Regions from separate parts of the Mycobacterium sp. 134 genome, predicted to be linked through region 1. Evidence: riboswitches for the same ligand, from Rfam matches in the RefSeq annotation. Region 1 holds a riboswitch; each other region holds the start of a gene.
What was found. A riboswitch is a leader RNA that binds a small molecule or an ion and turns the genes downstream of it on or off. The one in region 1 is predicted to bind glycine.
Positions count from the first base shown of each region.

Region 1 (4,209 bases):
GCGGTGGTCCTCGCCGCGGGACCGGTGGTAGGCGTTGATGGCCAGCAGGCCCGCGAGCTCCCCCTGGGATCCGGCGTTGGGCTGCAACGAAACCCGGTCGTAGCCGGTGATCTCGGCCAGCCAGGTTTCCAGATTGCCGATCAGCTCGAGGTACCCCGCGGTCTGTTCTGCAGGCGCGTACGGGTGGATACCGGCGAACCCGGGCCAGCTGATCGGTTCCATCTCCGCCGCGGCGTTGAGCTTCATGGTGCAGGACCCGAGCGGGATCATGGTGCGGTCCAGCGCCAGATCCCGGTCCGAGAGTTCCCGCAGGAAACGCAACATCGCGGTTTCGGATCGATGCGTGTGAAACACGGGGTGCTGCAGGTACTCCGACGTGCGAAGCAGACCGGCAGGCAGCGCGAACGGACGATCGGTGGCCACCGGCGAAGCACCGAACACCTCGAGCACGCGCCCGACCACGTCCTCGGTGGTGCACTCGTCGCAGGTGATGCCGACGCGGTCGGCGTCGACCAGACGAAGGTTGATACCGGCCCGGTCCGCGGCCGCCACGATCTCGTGGGCGGTGCCAGGGACCCGCACCTGCACGGTGTCGAAGAACGAGTCGTGCGCGATCTCGCGCCCCGCGGCACGCAGACCGTCGGCCAGGGTGACGGCATGACCATGGACGCGGGTTGCGATGGCGCGCAACCCTTCCGGCCCGTGGTAGGCGGCGTACATGGCTGCGACGTTGGCCAGCAATGCCTGCGCGGTGCAGATGTTGCTGGTCGCCTTGTCGCGGCGGATGTGCTGCTCGCGGGTCTGCAGTGCGAGCCGGTAGGCGGGCTTGCCTGCCACATCGACAGATACCCCGACCAGGCGGCCGGGCAGCATGCGCTCCAGACCGGACCGCACCGCCATGTAGCCGGCGTGGGGACCGCCGAAGAACAACGGCACACCGAACCGCTGCGCCGAGCCCACCGCGATGTCGGCGCCCTGCTCGCCGGGGGCCGTGATCAGGGTCAGCGCCAGCAGGTCGGCGGCGACCGTGGTGAGCATGCCGCGCTCGTGTGCCGCGGCGACGAGCGGGGCGAGGTCACGCACCACTCCGCTGGCGCCCGGGGACTGGAAGACGACGCCGAAGGCGTCGCCGTCGGGCAGTGCCCCGGTCAGATCGGCGACCACCACCTCGACTCCGACGGCTTCGGCCCGCCCACGCACCACCGCGAGGGTCTGCGGCAGGCAATCGGCGTCCAGCACCACACGGTTGGACGACACCGTCTTGTTGGCCCGCCGCATCAACAGCACCGCCTCCATCACCGCGGTGGCCTCATCCAGCAGCGACGCACCGGCGACCGGCAGCGCCGTCAGGTCCTCGATCAGCGTCTGGAACGTCAGCAGCGCCTCGAGCCTGCCCTGCGAGATCTCCGGCTGGTACGGCGTATATGCGGTGTACCAGGCCGGCGACTCGAGCATGTTGCGGCGCAGGACCGCGGGGGTGATGGTGTCGTGGTAGCCGAGGCCGATCATCTGAATCCGCGGCTGATTGCGGTCGGCCAGCTCGCGCAGTGCCGCGAGGACCTGCTGTTCGGATCGCGCGGCGGGCAGCCGCAAGCCGTCGGTGCAGCGGATCTGCCGGGGCACCGCGCTGTCGATCAACTCATCGGTGCTGGCGAATCCGAGAACATCGAGCATGCGCCGCTCGCCCACTCGGTCAGGGCCGATGTGTCGGTCGCGAAAAGAGTTGTCGTCGTGGACAATTGCGGTGCACTCAGGCATGAGGTGACTCCGGTTTCGGGCACCGCGGTTACACGATGCGTCGTGAAGTGACACCTCCCCGCTCTGTCCTGAAACCTGAGAGTTTTAGCGCGTTGCGCCTTTCCCCTTCGGTAAGCCCGATCCTGCGATCGCGCTGTTCTCCAGAGTTGTCTCGACACTGCGGTATTGGGCCTGAGAGATTCCCGGGGAGGAGTTGCTCCTACGGCGCCTCCGGAATCGGAGGTTCTCCCACAATGCGTCATCGACGTATTGAGTTATGTGACGGATGCTACTCGATCAGGGCGCCGTGGCCGCAACCTCACCGTTGACGGGCAGATTCGACTGCCGTCCGGCGACCATGAGCGACACGATGTCGAACACCACCGTGGCCGCCGCCACGCTGGTGATTTCGGCATGGTCGTAGGCGGGGGCCACCTCGACGACGTCGGCGCCGACGATGTTGAGGCCGGACATCTTGCGCAGCATCTTCAGCAGCTCGCGCGAGGTCAGACCACCGGATTCGGGTGTGCCGGTGCCCGGGGCGAACGCCGGGTCGAGCACGTCGATGTCGATGGACAGGTACACCGGGAGGTCGTCGACCCGGCGGCGCACCACGTCGACGGCCGCGTCGGTGCCGATCACGTCGAGGTCGCCCGCCCGGATGATCTTGAATCCCATGCGGGCGTCGTCGTCGAGATCGATCTGGTCGTAGATCGGGCCGCGGATGCCGACGTGGATCGAGTGATCCTCGATCAGCAACCCCTCCTCGAACGCCCGGCGGAAGATCGTGCCGTGCGTGACCGGCGCGTTGAAGTAGGTGTCCCAGGTGTCCAGGTGCGCGTCGAAGTGGACCAGCGCGACGGGACCGTGCTTGGCGTGCAGGGCCCGCAGGTTCGGCAGCGCGATGGTGTGGTCACCGCCGATGGACACGATGCGACGGTCGCCGCCGGTGAGGATGTCGGAGGCGTGATCCTGGATCTGCCGGCAGGCCTCGTCGATGTTGTACGGCGTGACGGCGACGTCTCCGGCATCGACCACCTGCACGTGCTCCAGCGGCGCGACGCCGAGTTCGACGTGATAGCCGGGACGGAGGGTGCGCGCGGCCTGCCGGACCGCCATCGGACCGAATCGGGCACCGGGCCGGTAGGAGGTGCCGCCGTCGAAGGGCACGCCGAGGATCGCGATGTCGTAGTCGGACACCTCGTGGATGTCGGCGATCCGGGCGAAGGTGCCCTTCCCGGCGTAGCGCGGGACCTGGGTGGCGGGCAGTGCGCCGATGATGCCGTCATGCGTGCTCATCTGTGGTTTCCAGCCTTTCGACTCGCCGGGTGTTGACAGTCAGCATCACTCCCGGTGCACGCCCGCAGCGAGCAGACAATGCCCAAACACTGGCGAGTGCCTTTGAGCAATCGCACAAGCGCCTATCGTCAGAGCCGCACGTCAGCCACTGATCGACGGAGGTCCGCGATGCGTCTGTCCACCCGTAACCAGCTCACCGGCACGGTCACCGAGGTCACGATCGGCGCGGTCATGGCGACCGTGAAGGTCAAGCTCGACGGCGGTGACCAGATCGTCACGGCCTCCATCACGAAGGAAGCCGTCGAGGAACTGGGTCTGGCGCCGGGCACCGCGGCGACGGTGCTGGTCAAGTCGACCGAGGTGATGCTCGGCGTCGACTGACGTCGGATACGCCCGCCTCAGTCCGCCTGCAGCAGGTCCACCAGCGCAACGGCCAGGTCGTGCAGGCCTGCGTCGAGCGAGTAGCTCTCCTCGGTGGTCCAGCTGATGACGCCGCCGACCAACGCGCCGACGATGATGTCGGCCAGGGTGCGCGGATCGTGTTTACGCGTGACCTCCCCCCGCGCGACACCGTCCTCGATCAGTTCGACGAACGTCTGGTGCAGTCCGTAGCCCCGCGGCAGCCGCAATCCGGTGGTGGCGAACAACGCCCCGATCAGTTCGCGGTAGGTGTCGCCGGACCGGGTCAGCGTGCCGGCGATGTCGTCGAAAAGCCCGATGAGTCGCGCCGGCACCGGCTCGCCCGACCGGTCGCGCAACACCTCCTGAAGGTTGAGCAACCGCTGCTCGGCCAGCGCGGCCAGCATGTCCTGCCGGGTGGCGAAGTGGTTGAAGAAGGTCCGGTTCGCAACGTCGGCCCGCTCGCAGATGTCCTCGATCTTGGTGGCGTCGACGCCCTGCGACAGGAACAGATCGAATGCGGCCTGCAGTATGCGCTCGCGCACTTCCTGCTTGCGCCGCTGCGTTCGATCCATGGCCACCGACCTTACCGATGGCCCGGCAAAGCCGGTCAGCTGCACAGTGATTCCGACAGGCCCCACAGCTGTGCCGCCCGGTCCGGATCGACCGCATACGGGACGAGTTCGGGCCGGATCCGGCAGTCTGCCAGGTACACCGAACCGACCCCGGTCAACTCCGGGCTCACCGCGGCCCACACCTGCGTCGCCGCCCCCT
Region 1 covers NZ_JBLVUN010000008.1:6,018,021-6,022,229, forward strand. The annotation lists gene gcvP (aminomethyl-transferring glycine dehydrogenase) at 1-1,758, opposite strand, end outside; glycine riboswitch at 1,909-1,999, opposite strand; gene speB (agmatinase) at 2,035-3,036, opposite strand; gene ACNQVK_RS33770 (TOBE domain-containing protein) at 3,205-3,417, shown strand; gene ACNQVK_RS33775 (TetR/AcrR family transcriptional regulator) at 3,435-4,010, opposite strand; gene ACNQVK_RS33780 (SDR family NAD(P)-dependent oxidoreductase) at 4,046-4,209, opposite strand, start outside.

Region 2 (4,209 bases), 3.0 Mb from region 1:
GGCTCCGCCAGCTAGCCGATGACTGCCCCCGACAGACCTGCACTGGCCGGGATGTCGATCGGCGCAGTGCTGGACCTGCTGCGGGGCGACTTTCCGGACATCAGCATCTCCAAGATCCGATTCCTCGAGGCAGAGGGACTAGTCACGCCGCAGCGCACCGCGTCGGGGTACCGGCGGTTCACCGCGTACGACTGTGCGCGATTGCGGTTCATCCTGACCGCGCAGCGTGACCAGTACCTGCCGTTGAAGGTGATCAAGGCCCAGTTGGACGCCCAACCCGACGGTGAGTTGCCACAGGCGGGATCCGCCTACGGTGTGCCGCGTTTGGTGCCGGTATCCGAGGGTGGGGACGGCTCGCCGGACGGCGCCGCCGGTGTTTCGGCGGTGGCGCCGCCGCAGGTCCGGCTGTCCCGCGAAGATCTGTTGGCCCGGTCGGGCATCGACGACGAGATGCTGGGGGCGCTGGTGCGCAACGGCATCATCACCGCCGGGCCGGGCTTTTCGATGAACATTCCGTGGTGATCGCGCAGTGTGCGCGCGCCCTCGGTGACTACGGTGTCGAGCCCCGACACCTGCGGGCGTTCCGCTCCGCGGCGGACCGGCAATCCGACCTGATCGCCCAGATCGCGGGCCCCGTGGGCAAGGCGAGCAAGGCCGGAGCCCGCGACCGCGCCGACGATCTGGCGCGTGAGGTGGCCGCCCTGGCGATCACCCTGCACACGTCGCTCATCAAGTCCGCCGTACGCGACGTTCTGGATCGCTGAGGACTAGACTCGTTTTGACGGCCAGTTCGTCTACGTCGGGACCCCTGGCAATGTGGTGATGGCGGACAGTGCGACGGACGAAGATTCGACGAAACGGCACGGCGGTGCGGAGGGCAGGCACAGATGGCTGAGGTTCGCGTGGTCGGCATTCGGGTGGAACAGCCGCAGAACCAGCCCGTGTTGCTTTTGCGGGAATCCAACGGTGATCGCTACCTACCGATCTGGATCGGGCAGTCGGAGGCTGCCGCGATCGCGCTGGAACAGCAGGGCGTCGAGCCCGCCCGGCCGCTCACCCACGACCTGATCCGAGATGTCATTACCGCCCTTGGGCATTCGCTCAAAGAGGTGCGGATCGTCGACCTGCAGGAAGGCACCTTCTACGCCGACCTGATCTTCGACCGCGACATCAAGGTGTCGGCCAGGCCCTCGGACTCGGTGGCGATCGCCCTGCGTGTCGGCGTCCCGATCTACGTGGAGGAGGCGGTGCTGGCCGAGGCCGGCCTGCTGATCCCGGACGAGAACGACGAAGAGGCTGCAGGCACTGTCCGCGAGGACGAGGTCGAGAAGTTCAAGGAATTCCTGGACAGCGTTTCCCCGGACGACTTCAAGGCCACATGACCGCCGCCCGCGCCGCTGCGCCGTCGCAGATCACGGATACGTCTCAAGTGGGCATACCGGTGTCAACACGCGGCGCGGGAGCCGATCGGGCGGGAATTCGGGCGCCATACTTTCTCTGCAGCGGGCATTCAGGGCTCGGCGGGAAGCGTATGCTCGACACATTCGAGCTCGCAGCAAACCGCCGCGGCACAGGTGGCCGCGGTACATGACGTAGTAGTACGACGCGGGCGAGTTCGAACGGCGAGAGGATTCACAGTGGGTGACACGCCACGGCAGGAAGAGCTGGATCTGACCACCGGGAGCGGCGCGGAGCCGCCTGTCAGGCCGGCCGGCGAACCCGTGCAGGGTGGGCTGTTCCCCGACGATTCGGTTCCTGACGAACTCGTCGGTTATCGCGGCCCGAGCGCGTGCCAGATCGCCGGGATCACCTACCGGCAGCTCGATTACTGGGCGCGCACCTCCCTGGTGGTTCCCTCCATCCGGGGCGCGGCCGGTTCGGGCAGCCAGCGCCTCTACTCGTTCAAGGACGTTCTGGTCCTCAAGATCGTCAAGCGGTTGCTCGACACCGGTATCTCGTTGCACAACATCCGGGTCGCGGTCGACCACCTGCGCCAACGAGGCGTGCAGGATCTGGCCAACATCACCCTGTTCTCCGACGGCACCACGGTCTACGAGTGCACGTCCGCCGAAGAGGTTGTCGACCTGCTGCAGGGCGGTCAGGGCGTGTTCGGCATCGCGGTATCCGGCGCCATGCGTGAGCTGACCGGCACCATCGCCGATTTCCCGGGCGAGCGTGCCGACGGCGGCGAGTCCATCGCATCACCCGAGGATGAGCTGGCGTCGCGGCGCAAAAGCCGCGACCGCAAGATCGGCTGACCCTCCCTCCCGACCAGACACCTAGGCGCCCCGCATCCGGTGATGCGGGGCACCTGCGCGTCGGTGCACGCTATGCGGAGAAGCCAGTGGATGCCCGGTAAGATGAGGGACGCATCGCCCTCGCGCGGGAGAGCTTCGTGACAGCCAGCCACGGACGCCGAAGGAGCAATACCTCTCCGTCAACCTCTCAGGCACCCAGGACCGCGCCAGGCCCCGATGCCTCTGGAAAGCGGTGCCCGCTGGGCACCCGCCCATGGGGAAAAGTCCTGCACCGGGGCTGAATCTCTCAGGCACCCGGACCGGGTCGACGACAGAGGGAGAGGGACTGCTACGACGTCTGAGCACGTCTGCGCCTCAGGAGAGTGTCGTGTCCGACCAGCATCAATCGCGTTTCTCCGATCGTCACATCGGCCCGGACGCCTCCGCCGTCAGCACCATGCTCGACGTGATCGGCGTGGCATCCCTCGACGAGCTCGCTGCCAAGGCGCTTCCGGCAGGCATCCTCGACGCGCTGTCGTCCGGTGGTGTCGCCCCGGGCCTGGAGGGTCTGCCCGCGCCGGCCACCGAGGAGGAGTCACTGGCCGAGCTGCGCGCGTTGGCCGACTCCAACACCACCGCGGTCTCGATGATCGGTCAGGGCTACTTCGACACCTTCACGCCCGCCGTGCTGCGGCGCAACATTCTTGAGAACCCCGCCTGGTACACCGCGTACACGCCGTACCAGCCCGAGATCAGCCAGGGCCGTCTCGAGGTCCTGCTGAACTTCCAGACCATGGTCTCGGATCTGACCGGCCTCGAGGTGGCCAACGCCTCGATGCTCGACGAGGGCACCGCCGCGGCCGAGGCCATGACGCTGATGCACCGCGCGACCAAGTCCAAGGCGAATCGACTCCTGGTCGACACCGACGTGTACGCGCAGACCGCGGCCGTGCTGGCCACCCGGGCGGAGCCGCTCGGCATCGAGATCGTCACGGCCGATCTGCGCCAGGGACTTCCGGACGGCGAGTTCTTCGGTGTCATCGTGCAACTGCCCGGAGCGAGCGGGCGGGTAGGCGATTGGTCCGCGCTGATCAGCGCAGCCCACGAGCACGGCGCGCTTGTCGCCGTCGGTGCCGACCTGCTGGCGCTGACCGTGATCACCCCGCCCGGCGAGATCGGCGCCGACGTGGCCTTCGGAACGAGCCAACGGTTCGGCGTGCCAATGGGATTCGGTGGACCCCACGCCGGCTATCTGGCCGTGCACGCCAAGCATGCCCGGCAGTTGCCGGGCCGGCTCGTCGGCGTCTCCGTCGACGCCGACGGCGCGCCGGCCTACCGCCTGGCGCTGCAGACCCGCGAGCAGCACATCCGCCGGGACAAGGCGACCAGCAACATCTGTACCGCACAGGTGCTGCTGGCGGTGATGGCCGCGATGTACGCCAGCTATCACGGCGCTCAAGGACTGACTGCGATCGCCCGCCGCGTGCACGGCCACGCCTCGGCGATCGCCGGCGCGCTGGGCGATGCGCTGGTGCACGACAAGTACTTCGACACCGTGCTGGCCCGGGTTCCCGGACGCGCCGACGCGGTGGTCGCGGCCGCCAAGGCCAAGGGGATCAACCTGTGGCGCGTGGATGCCGATCACGTGTCGGTGTCCTGCGACGAGGCGACCACCGATGCGCATGTGGCCGCGGTACTGGAGGCGTTCGGCGTCTCGGCCGCCGAACCGGTGTCGGCGGGCGTCGTGACGCGGACCTCGGAATTCCTCACGCACCCGGCGTTCAACAAGTACCGCACCGAGACCGAGATGATGCGTTACCTCCGGGCGTTGGCGGACAAGGACATCGCGTTGGACCGCAGCATGATTCCGCTGGGCTCCTGCACGATGAAGCTCAACGCGGCCGCTGAGATGGAGCCGATCACCTGGCCCGAGTTCGGCCGTCAGCACCCGTTCGCGCCGGCATCGGACAAT
Region 2 covers NZ_JBLVUN010000008.1:2,972,687-2,976,895, forward strand. The annotation lists gene garA (glycogen accumulation regulator GarA) at 1-15, shown strand, start outside; partial or broken gene ACNQVK_RS19000 (MerR family transcriptional regulator) at 19-764, shown strand; gene ACNQVK_RS19005 (bifunctional nuclease family protein) at 888-1,382, shown strand; gene ACNQVK_RS19010 (MerR family transcriptional regulator) at 1,638-2,258, shown strand; glycine riboswitch at 2,374-2,472, shown strand; gene gcvP (aminomethyl-transferring glycine dehydrogenase) at 2,626-4,209, shown strand, end outside.
Region 2: it holds a riboswitch for glycine, as region 1 does, so the genes downstream of both, gcvP (aminomethyl-transferring glycine dehydrogenase) here and gcvP (aminomethyl-transferring glycine dehydrogenase) in region 1, are expected to answer to the same signal.

Region 3 (4,209 bases), 3.0 Mb from region 1:
CCGTCCCGGTCCGCCAGTGGCCGTTGATCCGGAGCCGCACAGCAGGATTGGCCTTGATGTTGAGCACGTAGTGGGACCGGTCGCCGTGCTCGGAGACCATCCAGAATTGATCGCCGATCACCCGGCCGCCCACGGCGGTGTGCCGTGGTTCGCCGGATTTCCGGCCGACCGTCTCCAGCATGGTGACGGGCAGTTGGCGGCCGACCGGATTGACGATGCGGCGTTGGGCGCCATGGACGATGCGTCGCTTCAGATCACGAAGATCCACCATGGCGCCACCCTACCGAGCGTCAGTCCGAATCCGTCGACTTCAGTTCGGCGCGGAATTCGGCTTCGCGGGCCAGGTGTTGCGGGCGACGCCGCAGCACCAGCCAGGCGATACCGAGTACCAGGAACCACACCGGCGTCACGAGTTCAGCCTGCAGGGTGTCTTCCTTCAGGGCGAACGCCACGATCAGGAAGGCGAAGAAGGTCAGGACGACGTAACACATCACGATGCCGCCGGGCATCTTGAACTTCGACGCCTCGTGCAGTTCCGGCCGGCGTTTCCGGTACACGAGGTAGCTGACCAGGATGATCGTCCAGACGAAGATGAAGCACAGCGACGAGATGGTCGTCACCAACGTGAAGGCCGCCACGATCGAGTCGCCGGCTGCGACCATGACCACACCGGACAGCAGGAACACCCCGGACAGGAACAGCGCGTTGGCCGGCACGCGCCGTGAGGTGAGCCGGCCGAACAGGCGGGGTGCATCACCCTCGGTGGCCAGGCCGTAGACCATCCGGGAGGTCGAGTAGATCCCGGAGTTGGCCGACGACGTCGCCGAGGTCAGCACCACGAAGTTGACCACCGACGCGGCGATTCCCAGGCCCGCCAGGCTGAACATCGCCACGAACGGGCTGAGTTTGGGATCGATCTCGCGCCACGGCGTGACCGCGATGATGATGGTCAGGGCGGCGACGTAGAAGAGCATGACGCGCACGGGGATCGAGTTGATCGCCTTCGGCAGGTTGCGCTCCGGGTCCTTGGCCTCGGCGGCAGTGGTACCCACCAGTTCGATGCCGACGAACGCGAAGGTCGCGATCTGGAAACCGGCCACGAATCCCATTGGGCCGGTGGGGAAGAAGCCGCCGTCGTTCCACAGGTTGGCGAAGGAGGCCTGGGCGCCGGTGGGAGCTTGGAAACTGGTGAAGATCATGACGAGGCCGATGATGATCAGCGTCACGATCGCGACGATCTTGATCAGGGCGAACCAGAACTCGGTCTCGCCGAAGGCCCGCACGGTCGGCAGATTCAGCCCGATCAGCACCACGACCGTCGCGAGCGCCGGTATCCACAGGGGAAGGTCCGGCCACCAGAAGGCCACGTACCCGGCGATCACCACCACGTCGGCGACGCCCGTGACGATCCAGCAGAACCAGTAGGTCCAGCCGGTGAAGAACCCCGCCCACGGGCCGAGCAGGTCGGCGGCGAAATCGGCGAAGGACTTGTAATGCAGGTTGGACAGCAGCAGCTCGCCCATGGCCCGCATCACGAAGAACAGCATGAAGCCGATGATCATGTAGACGAACAGCACCGACGGGCCGGCCAGCGAGATGGTCTTGCCGGACCCCATGAACAGGCCCGTGCCGATGGCGCCGCCGATCGCGATCAGCTGGATGTGCCGGTTGGAGAGCTGGCGGGAGAGGTGCTGTGGCTCGCCGGACGATGCGGGCGATTCCGCTGAATCAGCGGACAGATCACTGGATTGGGACATAGCAACCTAAGGATCTCAGGCCCCATGGGGAGCGCGGACTGCGGGCGCCTCCCCGCTCTGTCGTTTTGAACCTGAGAGTTTTCACGAACCGCCGCTACCGGCGCTTCACCTGCCCCTTCGGTGAGCCGGTCCTGGACTGGCCGACTGCTTTCCAGAGGTGCCTAGTCGCGGCGATACGGGGGCCTGAGAGATTCCTGGGGAGGATTTGCTCCTGCGGCGCCCGCCGGCTGGATGGGGCGGGACTCTCCCGCCGCGACTCAACGGCGTCTTGAGTTGTGAGCCACCCCGAACCCGGAGTGTGCCGCGCGTCACGTTAGCAGCCGAGTGCGGATCGCGCACCCCCATGGGGACCGCGCGTCATCCGCGCGTCACCCACGCACGCCGAGCGACCGTGTCTGTACGGTGACCCGCCGTCACCTGCGTACATTCACGGTCGCTCGCGCGGTGTTTTTCCTTACGCGGCTGCTGTCGCCTGCTCGGCGGCCGGTTCCAGCGCCGCCACGACGATGTCGGCCACGTCGGTCATCGGCTTGACCTCCAGTGCGTCGAGCACCTCGGCCGGCACATCGTCCAGGTCGGGCTCGTTGCGCGCCGGGATGAACACCGTCTTCAGCCCCGCCCGCTGCGCGGCGAGCAGCTTCTGCTTCACGCCGCCGATGGGCAGCACCCGGCCGTTCAGCGTGACCTCGCCGGTCATGCCGACATCGCCGCGCACCTGCCGCCCGGTGGCCATCGACACCAGTGCCGTCACCATCGTGACGCCGGCCGACGGCCCGTCCTTGGGCACCGCGCCCGCGGGGACGTGCACGTGGATCTGACGGTCCAGCGCCTTCGGGTCGACGCCCAACTGGTCGGCGTGGGCCCGCACGTAGGACAGCGCGATCTGCGCCGACTCCTTCATGACGTCGCCCAGTTGACCGGTCAGCTTCAGCCCAGGCTCGCCCTCGTTCGAGTTCACCTCGATGAAGAGCACGTCACCGCCCAGGCCTGTGACGGCCAGGCCGGTCGCCACACCCGGCACCGCGGTGCGCTCGTCGGACTCCGGCGTGAAGCGTGGACGACCCAGGTACTCAACGAGATCCGGCTCGTCAACGACGACGTTGACGATTCCGCCTTCGTCCAGTTTCGTGGTCACCTTGCGCAGCGCCTTGGCCAGCAACCGCTCGAACTGACGAACACCCGGCTCGCGGGTGTAGTCCGCGGCGATCTTGCGCAACGCCGCATCCGTCACCGTCACCTCGGCGTCGGTCAGTGCCGCCCGTTCGGACTGCCGTGGCAGCAGGTAGTCCCGAGCGATCGCGACCTTGTCGTCCTCGGTGTAGCCGTCGATCTGCACCAGCTCCATCCGGTCCAGCAACGCCGAGGGGATGTTCTCGATGACGTTGGCCGTCGCCAGGAACACCACGTCGGACAGGTCCAGATCCAGGTCGAGGTAGTGATCGCGGAACGTGTGGTTCTGCGCCGGGTCCAGCACCTCCAGCAGCGCGGCCGACGGGTCGCCCCGGTAGTCCGAGCCCACCTTGTCGATCTCGTCCAGCAGCACAACGGGATTCATCGAACCCGCCTCGCCGATGGCCCGCACGATGCGGCCCGGCAGCGCGCCGACGTAGGTACGCCGGTGGCCGCGGATCTCGGCCTCGTCGCGCACACCGCCCAGGGCGACGCGCACGAACTTGCGGCCCAGTGCCCGGGCCACGGACTCACCCAGCGAGGTCTTGCCGACCCCGGGCGGACCTGCCAGCACCATCACGGCGCCCGAGCCGCGGCCACCGACGACGGCCATGCCGCGCTGGGCACGACGGGCCCGCACGGCCAGGTACTCGACGATTCGGTCCTTGACGTCGTCCAGACCGTGGTGATCGGCGTCCAAGATCTCGCGGGCACCCTTGAGGTCGGTGGAGTCCTCGGTCCGCTCGTTCCACGGCAGATCCAGGACGGTGTCCAGCCAGGTACGGATCCAGCCGCCCTCGGGGCTCTGCTCGCTGGAGCGTTCCAGCTTGCCGACCTCGCGCAACGCGGCCTCGCGGACCTTGTCCGGCAGATCGGCGGCCTCGACCCGGGCCCGGTAGTCGTCAGACCCCTCGGGCTCGCCTTCGCCCAGTTCCTTGCGGATGGCGTTCAACTGCTGGCGCAGCAGGAATTCCTTCTGCTGCTTGTCCATCCCGGCCCGGACATCCTCGGCGATCTTGTCGTTGACCTCGACCTCGGCCAGGTGCTCGCCGGTCCAGGCGATGAGGACACGCAGTCGTTCGGCCGCATCCTCGGTCTCCAGGAGCTGACGCTTCTGCACGTCGGTCAGGTAAGAGGCGTAGCCGGCCGTGTCGGCCAGCGCGGACGGGTCGGTGATCTTGTTGACCACGTCGACGATCTGCCAGGCCTCGCGCCGCTGCAGCATGGCCAGCAGCAACTTCTTGTATTCGGCGGCCAGCGCCTTGGTCTCGTCGGTCACCGC
Region 3 covers NZ_JBLVUN010000008.1:3,022,630-3,026,838, forward strand. The annotation lists gene ACNQVK_RS19240 (nitroreductase/quinone reductase family protein) at 1-271, opposite strand, end outside; gene cycA (D-serine/D-alanine/glycine transporter) at 291-1,757, opposite strand; glycine riboswitch at 1,919-2,017, opposite strand; gene lon (endopeptidase La) at 2,212-4,209, opposite strand, start outside.
Region 3: it holds a riboswitch for glycine, as region 1 does, so the genes downstream of both, cycA (D-serine/D-alanine/glycine transporter) here and gcvP (aminomethyl-transferring glycine dehydrogenase) in region 1, are expected to answer to the same signal.